Regions from separate parts of the Acidovorax sp. GW101-11A03 genome, predicted to be linked through region 2. Evidence: predicted binding sites of a transcription regulator. Region 2 holds the regulator's gene; each other region holds the start of a gene.
The links. Region 2 encodes sigma-54, which starts transcription at its own class of promoters, with help from an activator protein. Its sites were predicted from a motif close to TGGCANGNAANCTGCTTT; they were not measured.

Region 1: AC07Z7_RS20845 (BMP family protein) is a predicted target of sigma-54. The motif match lies at 4,752-4,769, and genes of this name have one in related genera.
Region 3: nirB (nitrite reductase large subunit NirB) is a predicted target of sigma-54. The motif match lies at 1,357-1,374, and genes of this name have one in related genera.

What each region holds. Positions count from the first base shown of each region.
Region 1 covers NZ_JBWKZU010000064.1:19,004-24,735, forward strand. The annotation lists gene AC07Z7_RS20830 (ABC transporter permease) at 1-993, opposite strand, end outside; gene AC07Z7_RS20835 (ABC transporter ATP-binding protein) at 1,018-2,589, opposite strand; gene AC07Z7_RS20840 (5'-methylthioadenosine/S-adenosylhomocysteine nucleosidase) at 2,590-3,555, opposite strand; gene AC07Z7_RS20845 (BMP family protein) at 3,693-4,703, opposite strand; gene upp (uracil phosphoribosyltransferase) at 4,928-5,557, opposite strand; partial or broken gene AC07Z7_RS20855 (pyridoxal-phosphate dependent enzyme) at 5,596-5,732, opposite strand, start outside.
Region 2 covers NZ_JBWKZU010000002.1:16,525-22,256, forward strand. The annotation lists gene argS (arginine--tRNA ligase) at 1-644, shown strand, start outside; gene AC07Z7_RS01340 (SPOR domain-containing protein) at 660-1,322, shown strand; gene AC07Z7_RS01345 (thiol:disulfide interchange protein DsbA/DsbL) at 1,402-2,049, shown strand; gene lptA (lipopolysaccharide transport periplasmic protein LptA) at 2,184-2,840, shown strand; gene lptB (LPS export ABC transporter ATP-binding protein) at 2,837-3,619, shown strand; gene AC07Z7_RS01360 (RNA polymerase factor sigma-54) at 3,619-5,202, shown strand; gene AC07Z7_RS01365 (glutaredoxin domain-containing protein) at 5,250-5,732, opposite strand, start outside.
Region 3 covers NZ_JBWKZU010000050.1:26,352-32,083, reverse strand. The annotation lists gene AC07Z7_RS18765 (MerR family transcriptional regulator) at 1-100, shown strand, start outside; tRNA gene AC07Z7_RS18760 (tRNA-Pro) at 131-207, shown strand; gene AC07Z7_RS18755 (single-stranded DNA-binding protein) at 375-680, shown strand; gene nirB (nitrite reductase large subunit NirB) at 1,601-4,144, shown strand; gene nirD (nitrite reductase small subunit NirD) at 4,164-4,520, shown strand; gene AC07Z7_RS18740 (nitrate- and nitrite sensing domain-containing protein) at 4,579-5,732, shown strand, end outside.

The DNA of each region.
Region 1 (5,732 bases), on a different contig from region 2:
GATCACATCTGCAATGTAGGTGGGCACGCCCACCGCCCGGCTCATGCTGTCGGCCCCTACCAGCACGCCCGCCACAAAGGTGCCCGCCGCGATCACGCCCAGCGGGTGCAGCCCGGCCAGCATGGCGATCACGATGCCGCTGTAGCCGTAGCCGGGTGACATGTCGAGCGTCACATAACTCGTACGGCCGGCCACCTCGATGGCGCCCGCCAGCCCCGCCAGGCCGCCCGACAGCAAGGCCACGAGCACGACAGTGCGGGTAATGGGCACACCTGCAAACGCCGCCGCCCGCGCATTGGCCCCGGCTGCGCGGATGTCAAAGCCTGGCACCGTGCGCGCCAGCAGCGCCCACAGCATCACGGCCAGCGACACGGCCCACAGCAGCCCCGTGTGCAGCCGCGTCTGCGGCACCAGCTTGGAGAGTTCCAGGTCGCCTTGCAGTGCCACGCTCTGCGGCCAGCCCATCGAGAGCGGGTCTTTCATCGGGCCATCGAGCAGCGCCGAGACGAGCAGCAGCATGATGAAGTTGAGCAGCAGCGTGGTGACCACCTCGTCCACGCCCAGCCTTGCTTTCATCAGCGCCGGGCCCAGCAGCAGCGCGGCGCCCGCCAGCGCGGCGGCCAGCATCATCAGTGGAAAGAGCACATAGGGCGACCACTCCAGCCCCGTGCCGCCATGCATGCCGCCCACCGCCACAGCGGCCAGCGCCCCGGCGTAGAGCTGCCCCTCCGCCCCGATATTGAACAGCCGCGCCCGAAAGGCCACGGCCGCTGCCAGGCCCGTCAGGATCAGCGGCGTGGCGCGGGTAAGAGTTTCGGTCAGCGCAAACACCGAGCCGAACGCGCCTTGGAGCAGCAGCGCGTAGGTCTGCCCCACCGGCGCGCCGGCCCACAGCACCAGCAGGGCGCTGACGATCAATGTGAACACCACAGCACCCACCGGTGCCAGCACGTAGGTGGCGGGGGAGGTGTGGTTGCGTTTTTCGAGTCTCATGTGGGTTGTTCTTGTTGTTGTCGCTCAATGTGCAGCGCCTGCCATCGCGAGGCCGATGGCTTCGCGTGTCCAGTCTTCTGCGGGCCGGGCCTCGCTCAGGCGCCCGTCATGCATCACCGCCACTCGGTCGCCCAACGCCAGCACTTCGTCGAGGTCGTCGGAGATCAGCAGCACGGCGGCGCCGTTGTCACGGGCTGTGATGAGTTGCTGCTGCACAAACATCACCGCGCCAATGTCCAGCCCCCAGGTGGGCTGGTGGGCCACGATGAGTTGGGGGGCGGGCGCGGTGTTGTCCGCGCCATTCTGTGGCGGCATCAGCGCCCGGCCCAGGATGAGCTTTTGCATGTTGCCGCCCGACAGCGACCGCGCAGGCGCATCCGGTCCGCCGCCACGCACGTCAAAGGTCTCGGCCACCTGCTTTGCATGCTGGCGCGCCGCGCGGCGTTTGACCCAGAAGGCGCGAAACCAGGGGTGTGCAAACCAGGGGTGTGCAAACCAGGGGCCGCGCAGGCGTTCGGACACGGCGTTCTCCCACACGGGCAGATCCCCCACCACGCCCACGGCATGGCGGTCTTCGGGGATGCGGGCCACGCCCTGGCTCACCAGCCATGCGGGCCGGGCTTGCAGAGGGGCGCCGCGCAGGGTGACCGCGCCCGAGGAGGCTGCGCGCACGCCACACAACACATCGGCCAGCGCCACCTGGCCGTTGCCGCTGACGCCTGCAATCGCCACGATCTCGCCTGCGCGCAGGGTGAGGGACACATCGTTTAACCGGTCGCGCCCGGTGGGGGCTGTGCTCACGTGGGTCAGGACGCAGATGGGCTCGCCCACATTCTTTGCGGGGCGGCGCTTGGCCGCTTCAATGGCATGGCCCACCATCCATTGCGCCAGCTGCCCTTGTGTGGTGCCCTGCGCAGGCGCCTCGGCTACCAGCTTGCCCTGGCGCAGCACGGCCACGCGGTGCGATACGCGCAGCACCTCGCCCAGCTTGTGGCTGATGAAGATGATGGACAGGCCCTGCGTCACCATCTGCGCCAGGGTATCGAACAGCGCCTCGCTCTCCTGTGGGGTGAGCACGGCGGTGGGTTCGTCCAGGATGAGGATGCGCGCGCCCCGGTAGAGCGCTTTCAGAATTTCGACCCGCTGGCGCTCGCCCACTGAAAGGTTTCCGACGCGCGCATCGGGGCTGACGGGCAGGCCAAACTGCTGCGACACGGCCAGCAGCTTGGCGCGCGCCTCGCTGCGGCGCGAGAAGGGCTGCCACAGCGGCTCGGTGCCCAGCAGCACGTTGTCCAGCACCGTGAGGTTGTCGGCCAGCGTGAAGTGCTGGTGCACCATGCCAATTCCCGCGGCCAGCGCCGCGCGCGGCTGGCCGGGCGGCAGGGGCTGGCCGAAGACCTCGATGCTGCCTTCGTCGGCCACGTAGTGCCCGAACAGGATGGACATCAGTGTGGACTTGCCAGCGCCGTTTTCGCCCAGCAGGGCCAGCACTTCGCCGCGCGCCAGGGTCAGGCTGATGCTGTCATTGGCGATCAGCTTGCCGAAGCGTTTGGTGATGCCCGAAAGGCGCAGGACGGAAGCCGTGGACTCTGTCATTTACTTCCAGCTGGCCAAAAACGCCCGCAGCACCTTGGCCGAATTGGCCGCTGCCAGACCCATGAAGGTGCCCATTTCGTTCTCGCCTTCGCCACCACCGGCCAGGTCGCTGAGCGAACGGAAAGCGATGTAGGGCACACCATTGCTGTGCGCCACCATGGCGGTGGCGGCGGTTTCCATGTCGAGCACATTGGCCTCAAAGGTCTTGAAGGCGTACTCGCGAAAGGCCTTGTTGTCCACGAACGCCTGGCCCGATACGCCGTTGCCGCCCACTACCAGTTGCGGGCGCTGTTTCAGGCAGGTGGCGGCCAGGCAGTGCTCCAGGCCCACGTTCTGCAGGCTGCGGGCAGTGGCCAGCATCTTGGGGTCGGCTTCGAACCAGAACTTTTTGGTGAGTTTGGGGTTGGCGGCAGACCGCACCTCCACGGGGCGTGGGTGCATCATGCCGAAGGCGGGCATTGTCAGCTCGCTTTTCATCCAGGCGGGGGCGCTGTACTGGCCGGGCTTGTCTTCGCGCGCCATCAGCCATTCCATGTACTGGCCCCACTGTGCGGGCACCGTGACGTCGCCGATGTGCAGGCCGGGGTTCACGCCGCCTGCAATGCCGCTGAAGACCACATGGCTCACGTTGAAGCGGTCCAGCACCAGCTGCGTGTTCATGGCCGCGTTGGTCATGCTGATGCCGGAGAGAAACACCACTACAGGCTTGCCCTCCAGCGTGCCGGTGGTGAATTCCACGCCGTTGATGCTGTGCTTGGCGGGTTGCTGCACCTGGGGCAGCAGCACGGTCAGCTCCGGCGCAAAGGCGGAGATGACGGCGATGCGGGGCGTGTCGTCCAGCCGCACCGCCGTCTTGCCGGGCGCGGTGGCGGCGCAGCCTGCGACCACGGCGGCGAGGGTGAGGGCGCCCAGCAGGCGTGTGCACCGGGAGATCAGGGAAGGCTTGGCGGCGGGGAGGGATTGCATGGGGGTGGTACCTCGTCAAAGAAAACAGCGGTGCGCGCAGTCAACGCTTGAAAACAAACAGGCCACCGCTTTGCCGGGGTGGCCTGTGCACAGACTGGAGCGGGGGCGGGCAGGGGGGCGCCCGCCACATTCAGTGCTTACTTGGCCGTCGATTTGGGCTGGTTGTCGTCCACCTTGACGGTGAACTTGCCCGCCAGGATGTCGGCCTCTTTCGCCTTGACCTTGGCGACGATGTCTGCGGGCACCTTCTTCTCGAACGTGCCCAGGGGCGCGAGTTCAGAGCCCTTGTGCTTCATCATCGAATACGGGCCGTAGTCCTCGGCAGTGAACTTGCCCTCTTTGACCAGCTTGAGCGCGCGGTCGATGCTGGGTTCCATGTGCCAGATGGCCGATGCCACCACCGTGTCGGGGTACTTGTCCTGGGTGTTGATCACGTTGCCGATGGCGAGCTTGCCCTTTTCCTTGGCCGCATCACTCACGCCAAAGCGCTCGGCATAGAGCACGTCGGCGCCCTTGTCGATCATCGCGAAGGTGGCCTCCTTGGCCTTGGGTGGGTCAAACCAGCTGTTGATGAAGGTGATGGTGAACTCGACCTTGGGATTGGTCTCTTTGGCTCCCGCCATGAAGGCATGCATCAGGCGATTCACCTCGGGGATGGGGAAGCCGCCCACCATGCCGATCTTGTTGGTCTTGGTCATGCCTCCAGCGATCATGCCGCTCAGGTACGCGGGCTCCTGGATGTAGTTGTCGAACACGCTGAAGTTGGGCGCCTGCGGCTTGCCGGAGGAGCCCAGCAGGAAGGACGTTTTGGGGAAGTCCTTGGCCACCTTGCGGGCGGCGGCTTCCACCGCAAAGGCCTCGCCCACGATGAGCTGGTTACCGCCCGTGGCGTACTCGCGCATCACGCGTTCGTAGTCGGCGTTGCTCACGTTTTCGCTGGCCTTGTATTCGATCTCGCCCCGTGCTTCAGCGGCCTTGAGCGCCTTGTGGATGCGGCTGACCCATTGCTGCTCGAAGGGCACCGTGTAGATCGCCGCGACCTTGAGCTTGGACTGCGCTGTGGCCAGTGAGGGCGCCATCGCCATAGCAGCCGAGAGGGCCAGGGAGGTGCAGAACAGGCGTCCGGTGAAAAGGCGGCGAGTGGTCATGGTGGGGTTCCTTCAGACAAACGAACAAAGGGTTGGAGGTGCCTTTGTCAAGCAAGGAGCGCGCCAGTAGGCCCCCCGGACTGCGGCAAACCGCTGGCAAGTCTGCCAGAGGAAAGCCACCAGGTGGTAAAAATTTGCGGGCGCGGACAAGCCACCATGAAAAAAGCCACCGCCGGGCTCGATGGCCCTGCGGTGGCTGGTGCACGCCCCGGCGCGCTGTGCTCTTATTTGGTGCCAAAAATGCGGTCGCCCGCATCACCCAGGCCCGGCAGAATGTAGCCGTGGTCGTTCAGCTCGCGGTCGATGGCGGCGGTGAAGATCGGCACATCGGGGTGGGCCTTCTGCAGCGTGGCCACGCCTTCGGGGGCGGCCAGCAGGCAGACGAACTTGATGGAGCGGGGGTTGAGTTTTTTCAGGCGGTCCACACAGGCGGCGGCCGAGTTGCCGGTGGCCAGCATCGGGTCCACCACGATGATGTCGCGCTCGTCCATCTCGGACGGCATCTTGAAGTAGTACTCCACCGGCTGCAGCGTGGCCGGGTCGCGGTACAGGCCGATGTGGCCCACGCGGGCGCCGGGCACCACGTTGAGCATGCCGTCCAGAAAGCCGTTGCCCGCGCGCAGGATGGAGACCAGCACCAGCTTCTTGCCGTCGATGACCTTGCCGGTCATGGTTTCCAGCGGGGTTTCGATCTCGATGTCCTGCAGCGGCATGTCGCGCGTGACTTCGTAGGCCATCAGCGTGGAGAGTTCGCCCAGCAGGCGGCGGAAGCTGTTGGTGCTCGCGTCCTTTTTGCGCATCAGCGTGAGCTTGTGCTGGACGAGGGGGTGGGTGATGACGGTGACGTTGCTCATGGCAGGAAGTAGGAAATTGCTTTTTTTTGAAACGGGCATCAGTCTGCCAGAAACCGCGAGTAGCGCGGCAGATCGACGTTGCCCCCGCTCACGATCACGCCCACGCGCTCGCCGTGCAGCAGCTTGGCGCCATCGTCTTCGCCCGAAAAGGCCTGCGCGCCCGCAAACGCCAGAG
Region 2 (5,732 bases):
TCGCCCGCGTGCGCGCCGGGCTGCAGGCGGCCGACGTCGGCATTCCGCAGGGCTACCCCGACTATGTGCTGCACACCATGGTGCGCGTGGTCAAGGGCGGCGAAGAGGTCAAGATCAGCAAACGCGCGGGCAGCTACGTCACGCTGCGTGACCTGATCGAGTGGACCAGCAAGGATGCGGTGCGCTTCTTCCTGCTCAGCCGCAAGCCCGACACCGAGTACACCTTCGACGTGGACCTGGCCGTGGCCCAGAACAACGACAACCCGGTGTACTACGTGCAGTACGCCCACGCGCGCATCCAGTCGGTGCTGCGGGCGTGGCAAGAGGCGGGTGGGGGTGATGTGGCTGCGCTTAAGGACGTGGACCTGTCGGCGCTGGAAGGCCCGCAGGCCCAGGCGCTGATGCTGCAGCTGGCCAAATACCCCGAGATGCTGACCGCTGCCGCCGACGGCGAGGCCCCCCACGACGTGACCTTCTACCTGCGTGACCTGGCTGCCAGCTACCACAGCTATTACGATGCCGAGCGCATCCTGGTGGACGATGAAGTGGTGAAGAAAGCGCGCCTGGCGCTGGTCGCTGCCACCGCCCAGGTATTGCACAATGGCCTGGCCGTGCTGGGCGTGTCAGCTCCAGCCAGAATGTAAGCAGTTACTACCAATATGAAAAAGCAACAGACGGGCGGGACCATTGTCGGCTTTATCGTCGGCGTCATCGTGGGCCTGGGCGCCGCGCTGGCGGTGGCCGTGTATGTGACCAAGGTGCCGGTGCCTTTTCTGAACAAGGGCGGCGGGCGCACGGCCGACATGGATGCCGCCGAGTCGCAGAAGAACAAGAACTGGGACCCGAACTCGCCGTTGTATGGCAAGAACCCGGCCCGGCCTGCCACACCCGCCGTGGCGGCTGCGGCGTCTGCGCCCGCTTCGGCCACCACGCCCGCATCGCCCGCACCCGAGGTGCGGGCTGCGGCATCTGCCCCCAAGCCCGGCGCCAGCAAGCCCGAGGCCGCCAAGGCCGAATCCAAGCCAGGTGCCGACCCGCTGGGTGACCTGGCCGTGGCCAAGGCCGCCGCCAAGGGCAATGTGGACCCGTTCGACTACTTTGTGCAGGCCGGGGCCTTCCGTACCCAGGCCGATGCCGATGCCCAGCGCGCCAAGCTGGCCATGATGGGCTGGGAAGCCCGCGTGAGCGAGCGTGAACAAAATGGCCGGGCGGTGTTCCGCGTGCGGGTGGGCCCGTTCACCAAGCGCGACGATGCCGAGCAGCTCAAGGAGAAGCTCGATGGCGCCGGGCTGGAATCGGCGCTGGTGCGCGTGCAGCGCTGATGCGTCAGACTTCGGGCGCTGAACTTTTTGCGGGGGCATGGCTCCCATCCCCCAGACCTGAACTAGGAGAGTCTTTGCCATGAAACGCCGTGAGTTTTCTTTGTCCGCTGCCTCGGCAGTCGCCGCTTCCGCCCTGACGCTGCCCGTCGCCACCCCTGCGCTGGCCCAGGCCCGCCAGTTCAAGGAGGGCAAGGACTACAAGCGGCTGGACAAGCCCGTGACGCCCGATGCACCGGCCGGCAAGGTCGATGTGATCGAGTTCTTCTGGTACAGCTGCCCCCACTGCAATGTGTTCGAACCCACGCTTGACGCCTGGGTCAAGGCCGCGCCCAAGGATCTTTTCATCCGCCGCGTGCCCGTAGCCTTCAATGCCAGCTTCGTGCCCCAGCAAAAGCTGTTCTACACCCTGGAAGGCATGGGCAAGCTCGAAGCCCTGCACGCCAAGGTGTTCCGCGCGATCCATGTGGAAAAGGTCAAGCTCGCCAAGGACGACGAGATTTTTGCCTGGGTGGCCCAGCAGGGTGTAGATGCCGCCAAGTTCAAGGAAGTCTACGCATCGTTCACCGTCTCCAACCAGGTCCGCCGCGCCTCGCAACTGCAGGACGCTTATGGCGTGGAAGGCGTGCCCTCCATGGGCGTGGCGGGCAAGTTCTACACGGACGGCACCATGGCCGGCAACATGCAGAACGTGCTGCAGGTGGTGGAAGCGCTGGTCAAGCAAAAGTAAGCCCCGGGCCGCCCTGGGCGCAGGTTGCAACGCGCCAAAGGCCCTGGATGCCCGCGAAGAAAGCCCGCTGATGCGGGCTTTCTTCATGGAGGGCGCGTGGGGATGGCTACAATGAACTGCAAGATTCGTGCCCTATGAACCACCGCCTCCTTCCGACCCTCCTGCTCGCGGCCTTGGCCTGCCTTCATGGCGTGGCCCACGCTGAAAAAGCCGACCGCGCCAAGCCCATGAACATCGAGGCCGACGCGTTGCGCCACGATGAACTCAAGCAGACCAGCGTGTTCTCGGGGCGCGTGGTCATGACCAAAGGCACCATCGTGCTGCGCGGCGCGCGGCTGGATGTGCGCCAGGATGCCGATGGCTACCAGTTTGGCGTGGTCACGGCCGAAGCCGGCAAACGCGCCTTCTTCCGCCAGAAGCGCGACACCCTGCCCGGCGCCCCCGACGAGTACATCGAAGGCGAAAGCGAAGTCATCGAGTACGACGGCAAGGCCGACAACGTGCGTTTCATCACCCGCGCCGAGCTGCGCCGCTACCGGGGTGCCGCACTCAGCGATGAGATCACCGGTGCCGTGATCGTCTACAACAACCTCACCGACGTGTTCACCGTGGACGGCCAGCGTGCCCCCGCCGCCAATGCGGCGGGCGATGCCCCGGCCCCCGGCAACCGCGTGCGCGCGGTGCTGGCACCCAAGGATCCGCCCGCAGGTGCTGCGGCGCCGGAACCAGCAGCACCCGGCGCGGCACCCGTGCTGCGCCCCAGCAACAGCCTTGGTGGCGGCTCCAAGTGAGCGCGGTGCCCGTTCATCCCGGCCCTGACACCCAGGCCGGCAGCCGCCTGGAGGTGCAGCACCTGGCCAAGTCGTACGGCAGCCGCAAGGTCGTCAAGGACGTATCGCTGGTCGTGCAAAAAGGCGAGGTCGTGGGTCTGCTCGGCCCCAATGGTGCGGGCAAGACCACCTCGTTCTACATGATCGTGGGCCTGGTGCGCAGCGATGCAGGCGACATCCGCATCGACGGCCATTCGGTGGCCCACATGCCCATCCACCGCCGCTCGCGGCTGGGGCTGTCGTACCTGCCGCAGGAAGCCTCCATCTTCCGCAAGCTCACGGTCGAAGAAAACGTGCGCGCCGTGCTGGAGCTGCAGCGAGGCGACGACGGCCAGCCGCTCTCGCGTGAGGCCATCGAAGAGCGCCTGACGGCCTTGCTGGAAGAGCTGCGCGTGCAGCACCTGCGCGCCTCGCCCGCGATGGCCCTGTCCGGTGGCGAGCGCCGTCGGGTGGAGATCGCCCGCGCCCTGGCCACACAGCCGCGCTTCATCCTGCTGGACGAGCCCTTTGCAGGCATCGACCCCATCGCCGTGATCGAGATCCAGCGCATCATCGGTTTCCTCAAGGCGCGCGGCATTGGTGTGCTCATCACCGACCACAACGTGCGCGAAACCCTGGGCATCTGCGATCACGCCTTCATCATCAGCGATGGCCGCGTGCTGGCGCAGGGCACGCCGTCCGAGATCGTGGACAACGCCGAAGTGCGCCGGGTGTATCTGGGCGAACATTTCCGCATGTGATGAAGCCTGGCCTGTCGCTGCGCGTCTCGCAGCACCTTGCACTGACCCCCCAGCTCCAGCAGTCCATCCGGCTGCTGCAGCTGTCCACGCTCGAACTCTCGCAGGAAGTCGAGCAGATGCTCGACGAGAACCCGTTCCTCGAACGCACAGCCGAAGAGGCGCCGCGCGAGGAGTTTGGCCTGGAAACCGCCGACGCCCCCGCGCAAGCCGACGAATACAGCGCTGATGATGCTATATTTTCAGGAGCTACAAGCGCAAGCGCAGCGGGCGCAGAAGGCCCAAATGATGCCGAAACGCCAGGCCCTGGCGTCGACGAACCCGACTGGAGCGGCGACGGCACGGTCGAGATGGCGCCCAACGACGCCGAATGGGGCGGCGACGCCCCGGCCCGCACCCGCAACGATGCGGAAGGCGACGACGCTGATGCCACCGAACTGGCCCGCTCGCATGAATCGCTCACCGCTTTTTTGCACCGCCAGGCCCTGTCGCTGCGCCTGTCCGAGGTGGATTGCGCCGCGCTGCGCTTCCTGATCGAATCCCTGAACGACGACGGCTACCTCGAAGAGCCGCTCGAAGAACTCGCCACCGCCCTGGCCGGGCCGGATGACCTGGAGCAGATCGAAGAGCTGGTGCACCGCTTTACCGTGGCGCTGCGCCTGCTGCAAAGCCTGGAGCCCACGGGCGTGGGCGCGCGCAACCTGGCCGAATGCCTCACGCTGCAGCTCAAGGCGCTGGACGCCGACGAAGAGGCCGACCCCGACACCGTCAAGACGGCGCTCACTATCTGCCAGCAACCGCTGGAGATGCTGGCCCGCCGCGACATCCGCCGCCTGACGCAGCTCTGTGGCGACGGCGAAGAGCGCACCCGCGCCGCCATGGCACTGATCGCCCGTCTGGAGCCGCGCCCCGGCCGCAAGTTCGTCGATGTGGAGCGCAACATCATCGTGCCCGACGTGATCGTGCGCAAAGCCGGGCGTGCCAACGGGCGGGACGGCCAGCACAACTTCATCGTGCAGCTCAACCCCGACGTGATGCCCCGCCTGCGCGTGCACGACATCTACGCCGGCGCCCTGCGCGGCCACAAGGGCGGCGAAGGCCACCAGGGCATGCAGCAGCGGCTGCAGGAGGCGCGCTGGTTCATCAAGAACATCCAGCAGCGCTTTGACACCATCCTGCGCGTCTCGCGCGCCATCGTCGAGCGGCAGAAGAACTTCTTCACCCACGGCGAACTGGCCATGCGCCCGCTGGTGCTGCGCGACATCGCCGACGAACTGGGCCTGCACGAATCCACGATCAGCCGCGTGACCACGGCCAAATACATGGCCACGCCCATCGGCACCTACGAGCTGAAGTACTTCTTTGGCTCTGGCCTGGGCACCGAGACCGGTGGCAATGCGTCCAGCACCGCTGTGCGCGCACTGATCAAGCAGTTCGTGTCGGCAGAGAACCCCACCAAGCCGCTGTCGGACAGCCAGATCGCCGAGATGCTCAAGGAGCAGGGCATTGAATGCGCACGCCGCACCGTGGCGAAGTACCGCGAAGCGCTCAAGATTGCGCCGGCGAATCTGCGCAAGGCGCTATGAAGAAGCGACGCGCAGAGGCTGCTCGCGGCGCCAAGCGAAGGGGTTTTCTATTGTTGGCGTGCTGCAAAGGCTGAATCGTATGCTTGGGCGGTGAAGCCCGTAATCCGCTGTCTGGGAGCTATCAGCAAAGGCACACTTCTTCCGCCGATGTCGGCAAAGGCGGTTTTGCCTATCGGTGTGTCTACGTCCAGTTCTCGGTATGCAATGTTCTTTTGATTCAGATAGGTCTTGGCGGCTTTGCAATAGCCACACCAACTGGCCGTAAAAAGTACAACCCCACTCGGCGGGGCTGCAATGACAAGCGGTCCTCCAGGGTCGCCTGGTGCAGAAGCACGCTTGGCGGGCGCGGGCGAAGCGCCCGGCACCACGCTCACTGGCAGGTTCTCCAGCTTCATCGTCTTTTCCACGGCACCTGTCACCGGGGGCTTGTCGCTGTACACGACCTTGCCGTCCGCACCCACCGATTTGTAGAGTGTCTGGGCGCCTGCGCCCCAGGGCATGGCGGCCAGTGCGAGCACGGTCAGCAGGGT
Region 3 (5,732 bases), on a different contig from region 2:
CGCCACCGATCTGTCGATCCCGTCGGGAGGCTTCGCATTGGACTCCAATGCGGTGCGCAAAGAGTTATTTGAGATTCGTGCGCTACTTTCTCTGAGCTAGGGTTTTTTGTGTATATAATCTAAGTCTTGTCGGCGTGTAGCGCAGCCTGGTAGCGCACTTGCATGGGGTGCAAGGGGTCGCGAGTTCGAATCCCGCCACGCCGACCATTGTTAGCAAAAGCCCAGAACTGAAAAGTTCTGGGCTTTTTTGCTTTTGCACCTCGATGCCGACTTTGCGCTGGCTGTTGGATCGCAGTTCCTTTCGGCGGTGCCGTGCCCCAAGCAAAGGTGTCACGGCGGAACAAGGCAATGCCCGCAACGGGCCAAGGATCTTCATGATTGATGGACTGGTGGCCGGAAGGCTGTACGGCGAGACCGAGGAACGCACAGACAAGGCGGGCAAGACTTTCACTTTGGCCAAGGTGCGTGCCAGCACCGCCGATGGGGAGCTGCTGTTTGTCAATGTGATTGCGTTTGATGCAGCGGTTTGTGCCGCAATGCAGGTCATGCAAGACGGTGACTCCGTGGCGCTATCGGGCAGTCTTTCTCCGCGTGTATGGACCGACAAGCAAGGCAACGCCCGGCCCGCGCTGGACATGGTGGCGCACCGCGTGATCGTGCTGCCTGGGATTGGCGGCTGAGTGCCCTGTGAGTAAGAGCGTCATTGCCTGCCGAAGCTGCGGCGTAGTGCCGCACATGTACGGCGCTTGCGTTGCCCTGACTTGTGGATGGCTTACCCGGAGTCAGGTGGCGCGGCCTTCTGAGTTGATCGTGCTGCGGGAGGGCTTGCGCAGCCACCATCACTGCGCTGGCACCTGAGTCACTATTTTTGAGGGGCAGATTTCCCCGGTGCAAAGCCCAAGGCTTTGAGTTCATCCTCGCTCAGGTGCAGCTCTGTCAGCTCGGGCTGCCGTGCTTCGACAGTGCGCCGCCGTTCAAAGTTGGTCGGGGGGCCTGCTTCCGTTTCTCTGCGGTCCTTGCCACTGCGCCGGTCTGAGGCGACTCTGCGTTCTACGCTCATGGTCGTGATCTGCTGTTGAAGATGGGGATGGGATGCCTGGCACCAGCGTGGCCCTGTGGGGGCGGGTGAGGTGCTTTGCTTGCAGTCTGCCCGAGTTGATGCTGTTTGCAAATCAGAAAACAACCGTCTGCAAGGAACTGCGTCGGAGATTGAGTCTTCTCAGATTCCCCATGTTGGGGAAGTGCATCGCACCGCATTGATGCGTCTTCGCTCCGAGGCGTGAGAAAACAGCTTCGGTCACGCCGGTTTTCGTTCTGGATGGGTTTCCGCACTTTTCCGCCCTGGGAGCTAAACGTCGGCATGGATATTGCTGCAACGTGCCTGATCCCTCGGTAATGCTGCCACGGGGTCCCATGAAATCCTCCGCTAACGATGGCGGAACCCAAGCGAGTGGTGGGCACGTTGGCCCATCGTTTGGTTGTTCCAACCCACGCCCGTGTTGTCTGCGGAGGGTGAGGTGCCATGCTGCCCTGCTTGGGCAGGTTAGGCGCACATCCTGTCTCCCCCAGCGGCGCACCGGGCCATTGCAGGATGAAAAGCATGAAGATTGTTCTTATTGGCCACGGCATGGTGGGCCACAAGTTTCTGGAAAGCCTGGCGGAAACGGGCCTATCCCATGTGGAAGTGACGGTGCTATGCGAAGAGCCCCGTGCGGCGTACGACCGGGTGCATCTGTCCGAATTTTTCAGTGGCAAGACGGCTGAAGACCTTTCGCTGGTCGAGCCAGGTTTCTTTGACCGTACAGGCTTTTCTTTGCGCCTCGGGACGCGTGCCGCGTCCATCGACCGGCGCGCCTGCACCGTGACCACCGTCAGTGGCGAGGTCTTGCCTTACGACAAGCTGGTGCTGGCCACGGGGTCCAACCCCTTTGTGCCGCAGGTGCCTGGGCGTGATCGTGAGCATTGCTTCGTCTACCGCACCATCGAGGACCTGGAGGCCATGCAGGCCTCGGGCGCCAAGTCCAAGACCGGCGTGGTGGTGGGCGGTGGCTTGCTGGGCCTGGAGTGTGCCAAGGCGTTGCGCGACATGGGCCTGGAAACCCATGTGGTCGAGTTTGCGCCCCGCCTGATGGCCGTGCAGGTCGATGAGGGTGGCGGGCGTGTGCTCAAGGCCAAGATCGAGGAGCTGGGTGTACAGGTGCACACCGGCCGCAACACCCAGGAGATCGCCGATGGCGCACGCGCACGCCATCGCATGAAGTTTGCGGACGACTCCTACCTGGAGACCGACATGATCGTGTTCTCTGCGGGCATCCGCCCGCGCGATGAGCTGGCCCGCCAGTGTGTACTGGCCATCGGCCCGCGCGGTGGTGTCGCCATCGACAGCGCCTGCCGCACCAGTGACCACAATGTGTATGCCATTGGCGAATGCGCGTCCTGGAACGAACAGACTTTTGGCCTGGTGGCGCCAGGCTACGACATGGCGCGGGTGGCGGCCCGCCATATTGCGGGTGAAGTGGATGCCGCCTTTGTGGGCGCCGACATGAGCACCAAGCTCAAGCTCATGGGCGTGGACGTTGCCAGCATCGGCGATGCCCATGGCAAGACCCCGCACAGCCGCACCTGCCAGTACGTGGACGAGCGCCGCCAGGTTTACAAAAAGATCGTCATCAGCGAAGACGGCAAACAGCTGCTGGGCGCCGTACTGATCGGTGACGTCACCGAATACGGCACGCTGCTGCAGATGGCCCTGAACGGTATCACGTTGCCCGAGGACCCCGAGTTCCTGATCTTCCCGTCCAGTGACGGCAAGGCCAAGCCCGGCCTGGGGGTGGAGGCGCTACCCGACACCGCGCAGATCTGCTCGTGCAACAGCGTCACCAAGGGCGGCATCTGCGCTGCCGTGGGGGAGGGCGCTTGCACCATCGCCGAAATGAAGGCCTGCACCAAGGCCGGTGCCACCTGCGGCGGCTGCGTGCCCCTGGTCACCCAGGTCATGAAGGCCGAGATGGCGCGCCGCGGCATGGCCGTGAACAACCACGTCTGCGAGCACTTCGCGTACTCGCGCCAGGAGATTTACCACCTGGTGCGCGTGGGCCAGCTCAAGAGCTTCGAGGATCTGCTGGCCAAGCATGGCACCGGCATGGGCTGCGACATCTGCAAGCCCGTGGCGGCCAGCGTGTTCGCCTCGTGCTGGAACGAGTTCGTGCTCAAGAAGGAGCTGGCGGGCCTGCAGGACAGCAACGACTACTACCTGGGCAACATCCAGAAGGACGGCACCTACTCGGTGGTGCCGCGCATGCCCGGCGGCGAGGTCACGCCCGATGGCCTGATCGCCGTGGGCCAGGTGGCCAAGAAGTACGGCCTCTACACCAAGGTCACCGGCGGCGCGCGCGTGGACATGTTTGGCGCACGGGTGGAGCAGCTGCCGCTGATCTGGGAAGAGCTGATCGCTGCGGGTTTCGAGTCTGGCCACGCGTACGGCAAGTCCCTGCGCACCGTGAAGAGCTGCGTGGGCTCCACCTGGTGCCGCTACGGCGTGCAGGACAGCGTCGGCCTGGCCGTGGAGCTGGAGAACCGCTACAAGGGCCTGCGCGCGCCACACAAGATCAAGTTCGGCGTTTCGGGCTGCACGCGCGAATGCGCCGAGGCCCAGGGCAAGGACATCGGCGTCATTGCCACTGAGAAGGGCTGGAACCTCTACATCTGCGGCAACGGCGGCATGAAGCCGCGCCACGCTGAGCTGTTCGCGTCCGACCTGTCCAAGGAAGACCTGGTGCGCATGATTGATAGGGTGCTGATGTTCTACGTGCGCACGGCCGACCGGCTGCAGCGCACCAGCACCTGGCGCGAGAACCTCGAAGGCGGCCTCGACTACCTCAAGGATGTGCTGCAAAAGGATAGCCTGGGCCTGTGCGCCGAACTCGAAGCGCAGATGCAGCACGTGGTGGCCACCTACCAGTGCGAGTGGAAGACCGCCGTGACCGACCCCGAGACGCGCAAGCGCTTCCGCTCCTTCGTGAACAGTGACCAGGCCGATGAGAACGTGCTCTTCGTCGAGGAGCGCGGCCAGATTCGCCCGGCGCGTGGCGAAGAGCGCGGCCAGGCATCTGTCAAGGTCATTCCCATTCGCCAAGCTGCTTGATTGAGAAAGGACAAAAACCATGAGCGCACTCCCCATGACCAGCACTGATGCCCTTGCCTGGACCGACATTTGTGCGGTCGATGACATCCTGCCCAGTACCGGCGTCTGCGCCCTGGTGGCCAACCGCCATGTGGCAGTGTTCCGCGTCGGCGCCGACCAGTTTTTTGCCATCGACAATGTGGACCCCAAGTCCGGTGCCAGTGTGCTGGCCCGGGGCCTGGTGGGCAGCATTGGTGACCGTGTGGTGGTGGCCTCGCCGCTGTACAAAAACCACTTCGACCTGCGGACCGGCGAATGCCTGGAGGCACCAGCGCAATCGGTGAGCGCCCACAGCGTGCGCGCAGTGGGTGGCCGTGTCAGCGTGGCTGTGGCCTGACACAATCGTAGCCACGTCGCGGCGCGCTTGCTGCGCTACAACAACCCAGGAATCTTGCATGCCAGACCCGGCCGCGCCTTTGTCGGTATCGAACCTTGTGCTTCGCTCCAAACAGCTGGAGATCGATGCCGTGCGCCACCTCGCCAGCCGCGCCGAGCTGGTGGACGTGATCGGGCAGTTGATCCAAGGCCTGCAGCGGGAGCGGGGTGTCTCGGGCGCGTACCTGGCGTCCAAGGCGCAGCGGTTTGCCGATGTGCGGCTGCGTGTCATCGAAGAGGTTGCGCCGTTGGAAACGCGGCTGCGCGAAGTGTTTGCGCAGCACATCGAGCCAGGGCAGGGCGCCACCGCCAAGGCGCTGTCGCTGATGGCGTGGGCCCTGCTGGGTCTGGAGTCGCTGCCCGCACTGCGCACCCAGATCGAGCGCCAGGCCATGTCGGCGCATGACTCCGTGGCGGCTTACAGCCACCTCATCGCGGGGCTGATCGAACTGGTCTTCCATGTGGCTGACGCGGCGGGCCTGCCCAGTGTGTCGCGCATGCTGGTGGCCTTGCTGCACCTGGTGCAAGCCGAGGAAGAGGCCGGCCAGGAGCGGGCCCTGGGAGCCCTGCTGTATGCGTCTGGCAGCAGCAACGAGGCGCACCAGCAGCGGGTGATTCACCTCATCGATGCCCAGGAGCGCAGCCTGCGCGTGTTTTCAGAGTTTGCCGAACCCGCGCTGCGCACCCGTTGGGAGCAGCAGCAACTGGTGCCCGCCGCAGCCCAGTTGGAGCGCCTGCGCCGCGCACTGTGCGTGGCCCGGCCGGGGGCTGCGCTCGACAGCGACCTCAGCGACATCTGGTTTGACCTGTGCTCCGAGCGCATCAACGCGCTGTGGCATCTGCAGGTGGATCTCGTCAAACGCCTGCGCGAGGACTGCGAGGCGCGCATCCTGGAGGCCCAGCAGGACCTGCAGGATTCCAAGGGCTTGCTCCGCGGCCTGCGCGACAACCCGCCACAGCGTACCCATGCAGTAGACCGATTTTTCGACATGGCCCAGGCGCCATCGGCCCTGCCAGGCCCCGCCGGTGCTTCTGTCCACGGAGGTGAATCGGCCTCGCTGGTGGATCTGCTGCAGAGCCAGTCGGCGCGCATGGCCAGCATGGAGGCGGAGCTGGAGGTCGCCCGCCGCACGCTCAACGAGCGCAAGGTGATCGAGCGGGCCAAGGGCGTGCT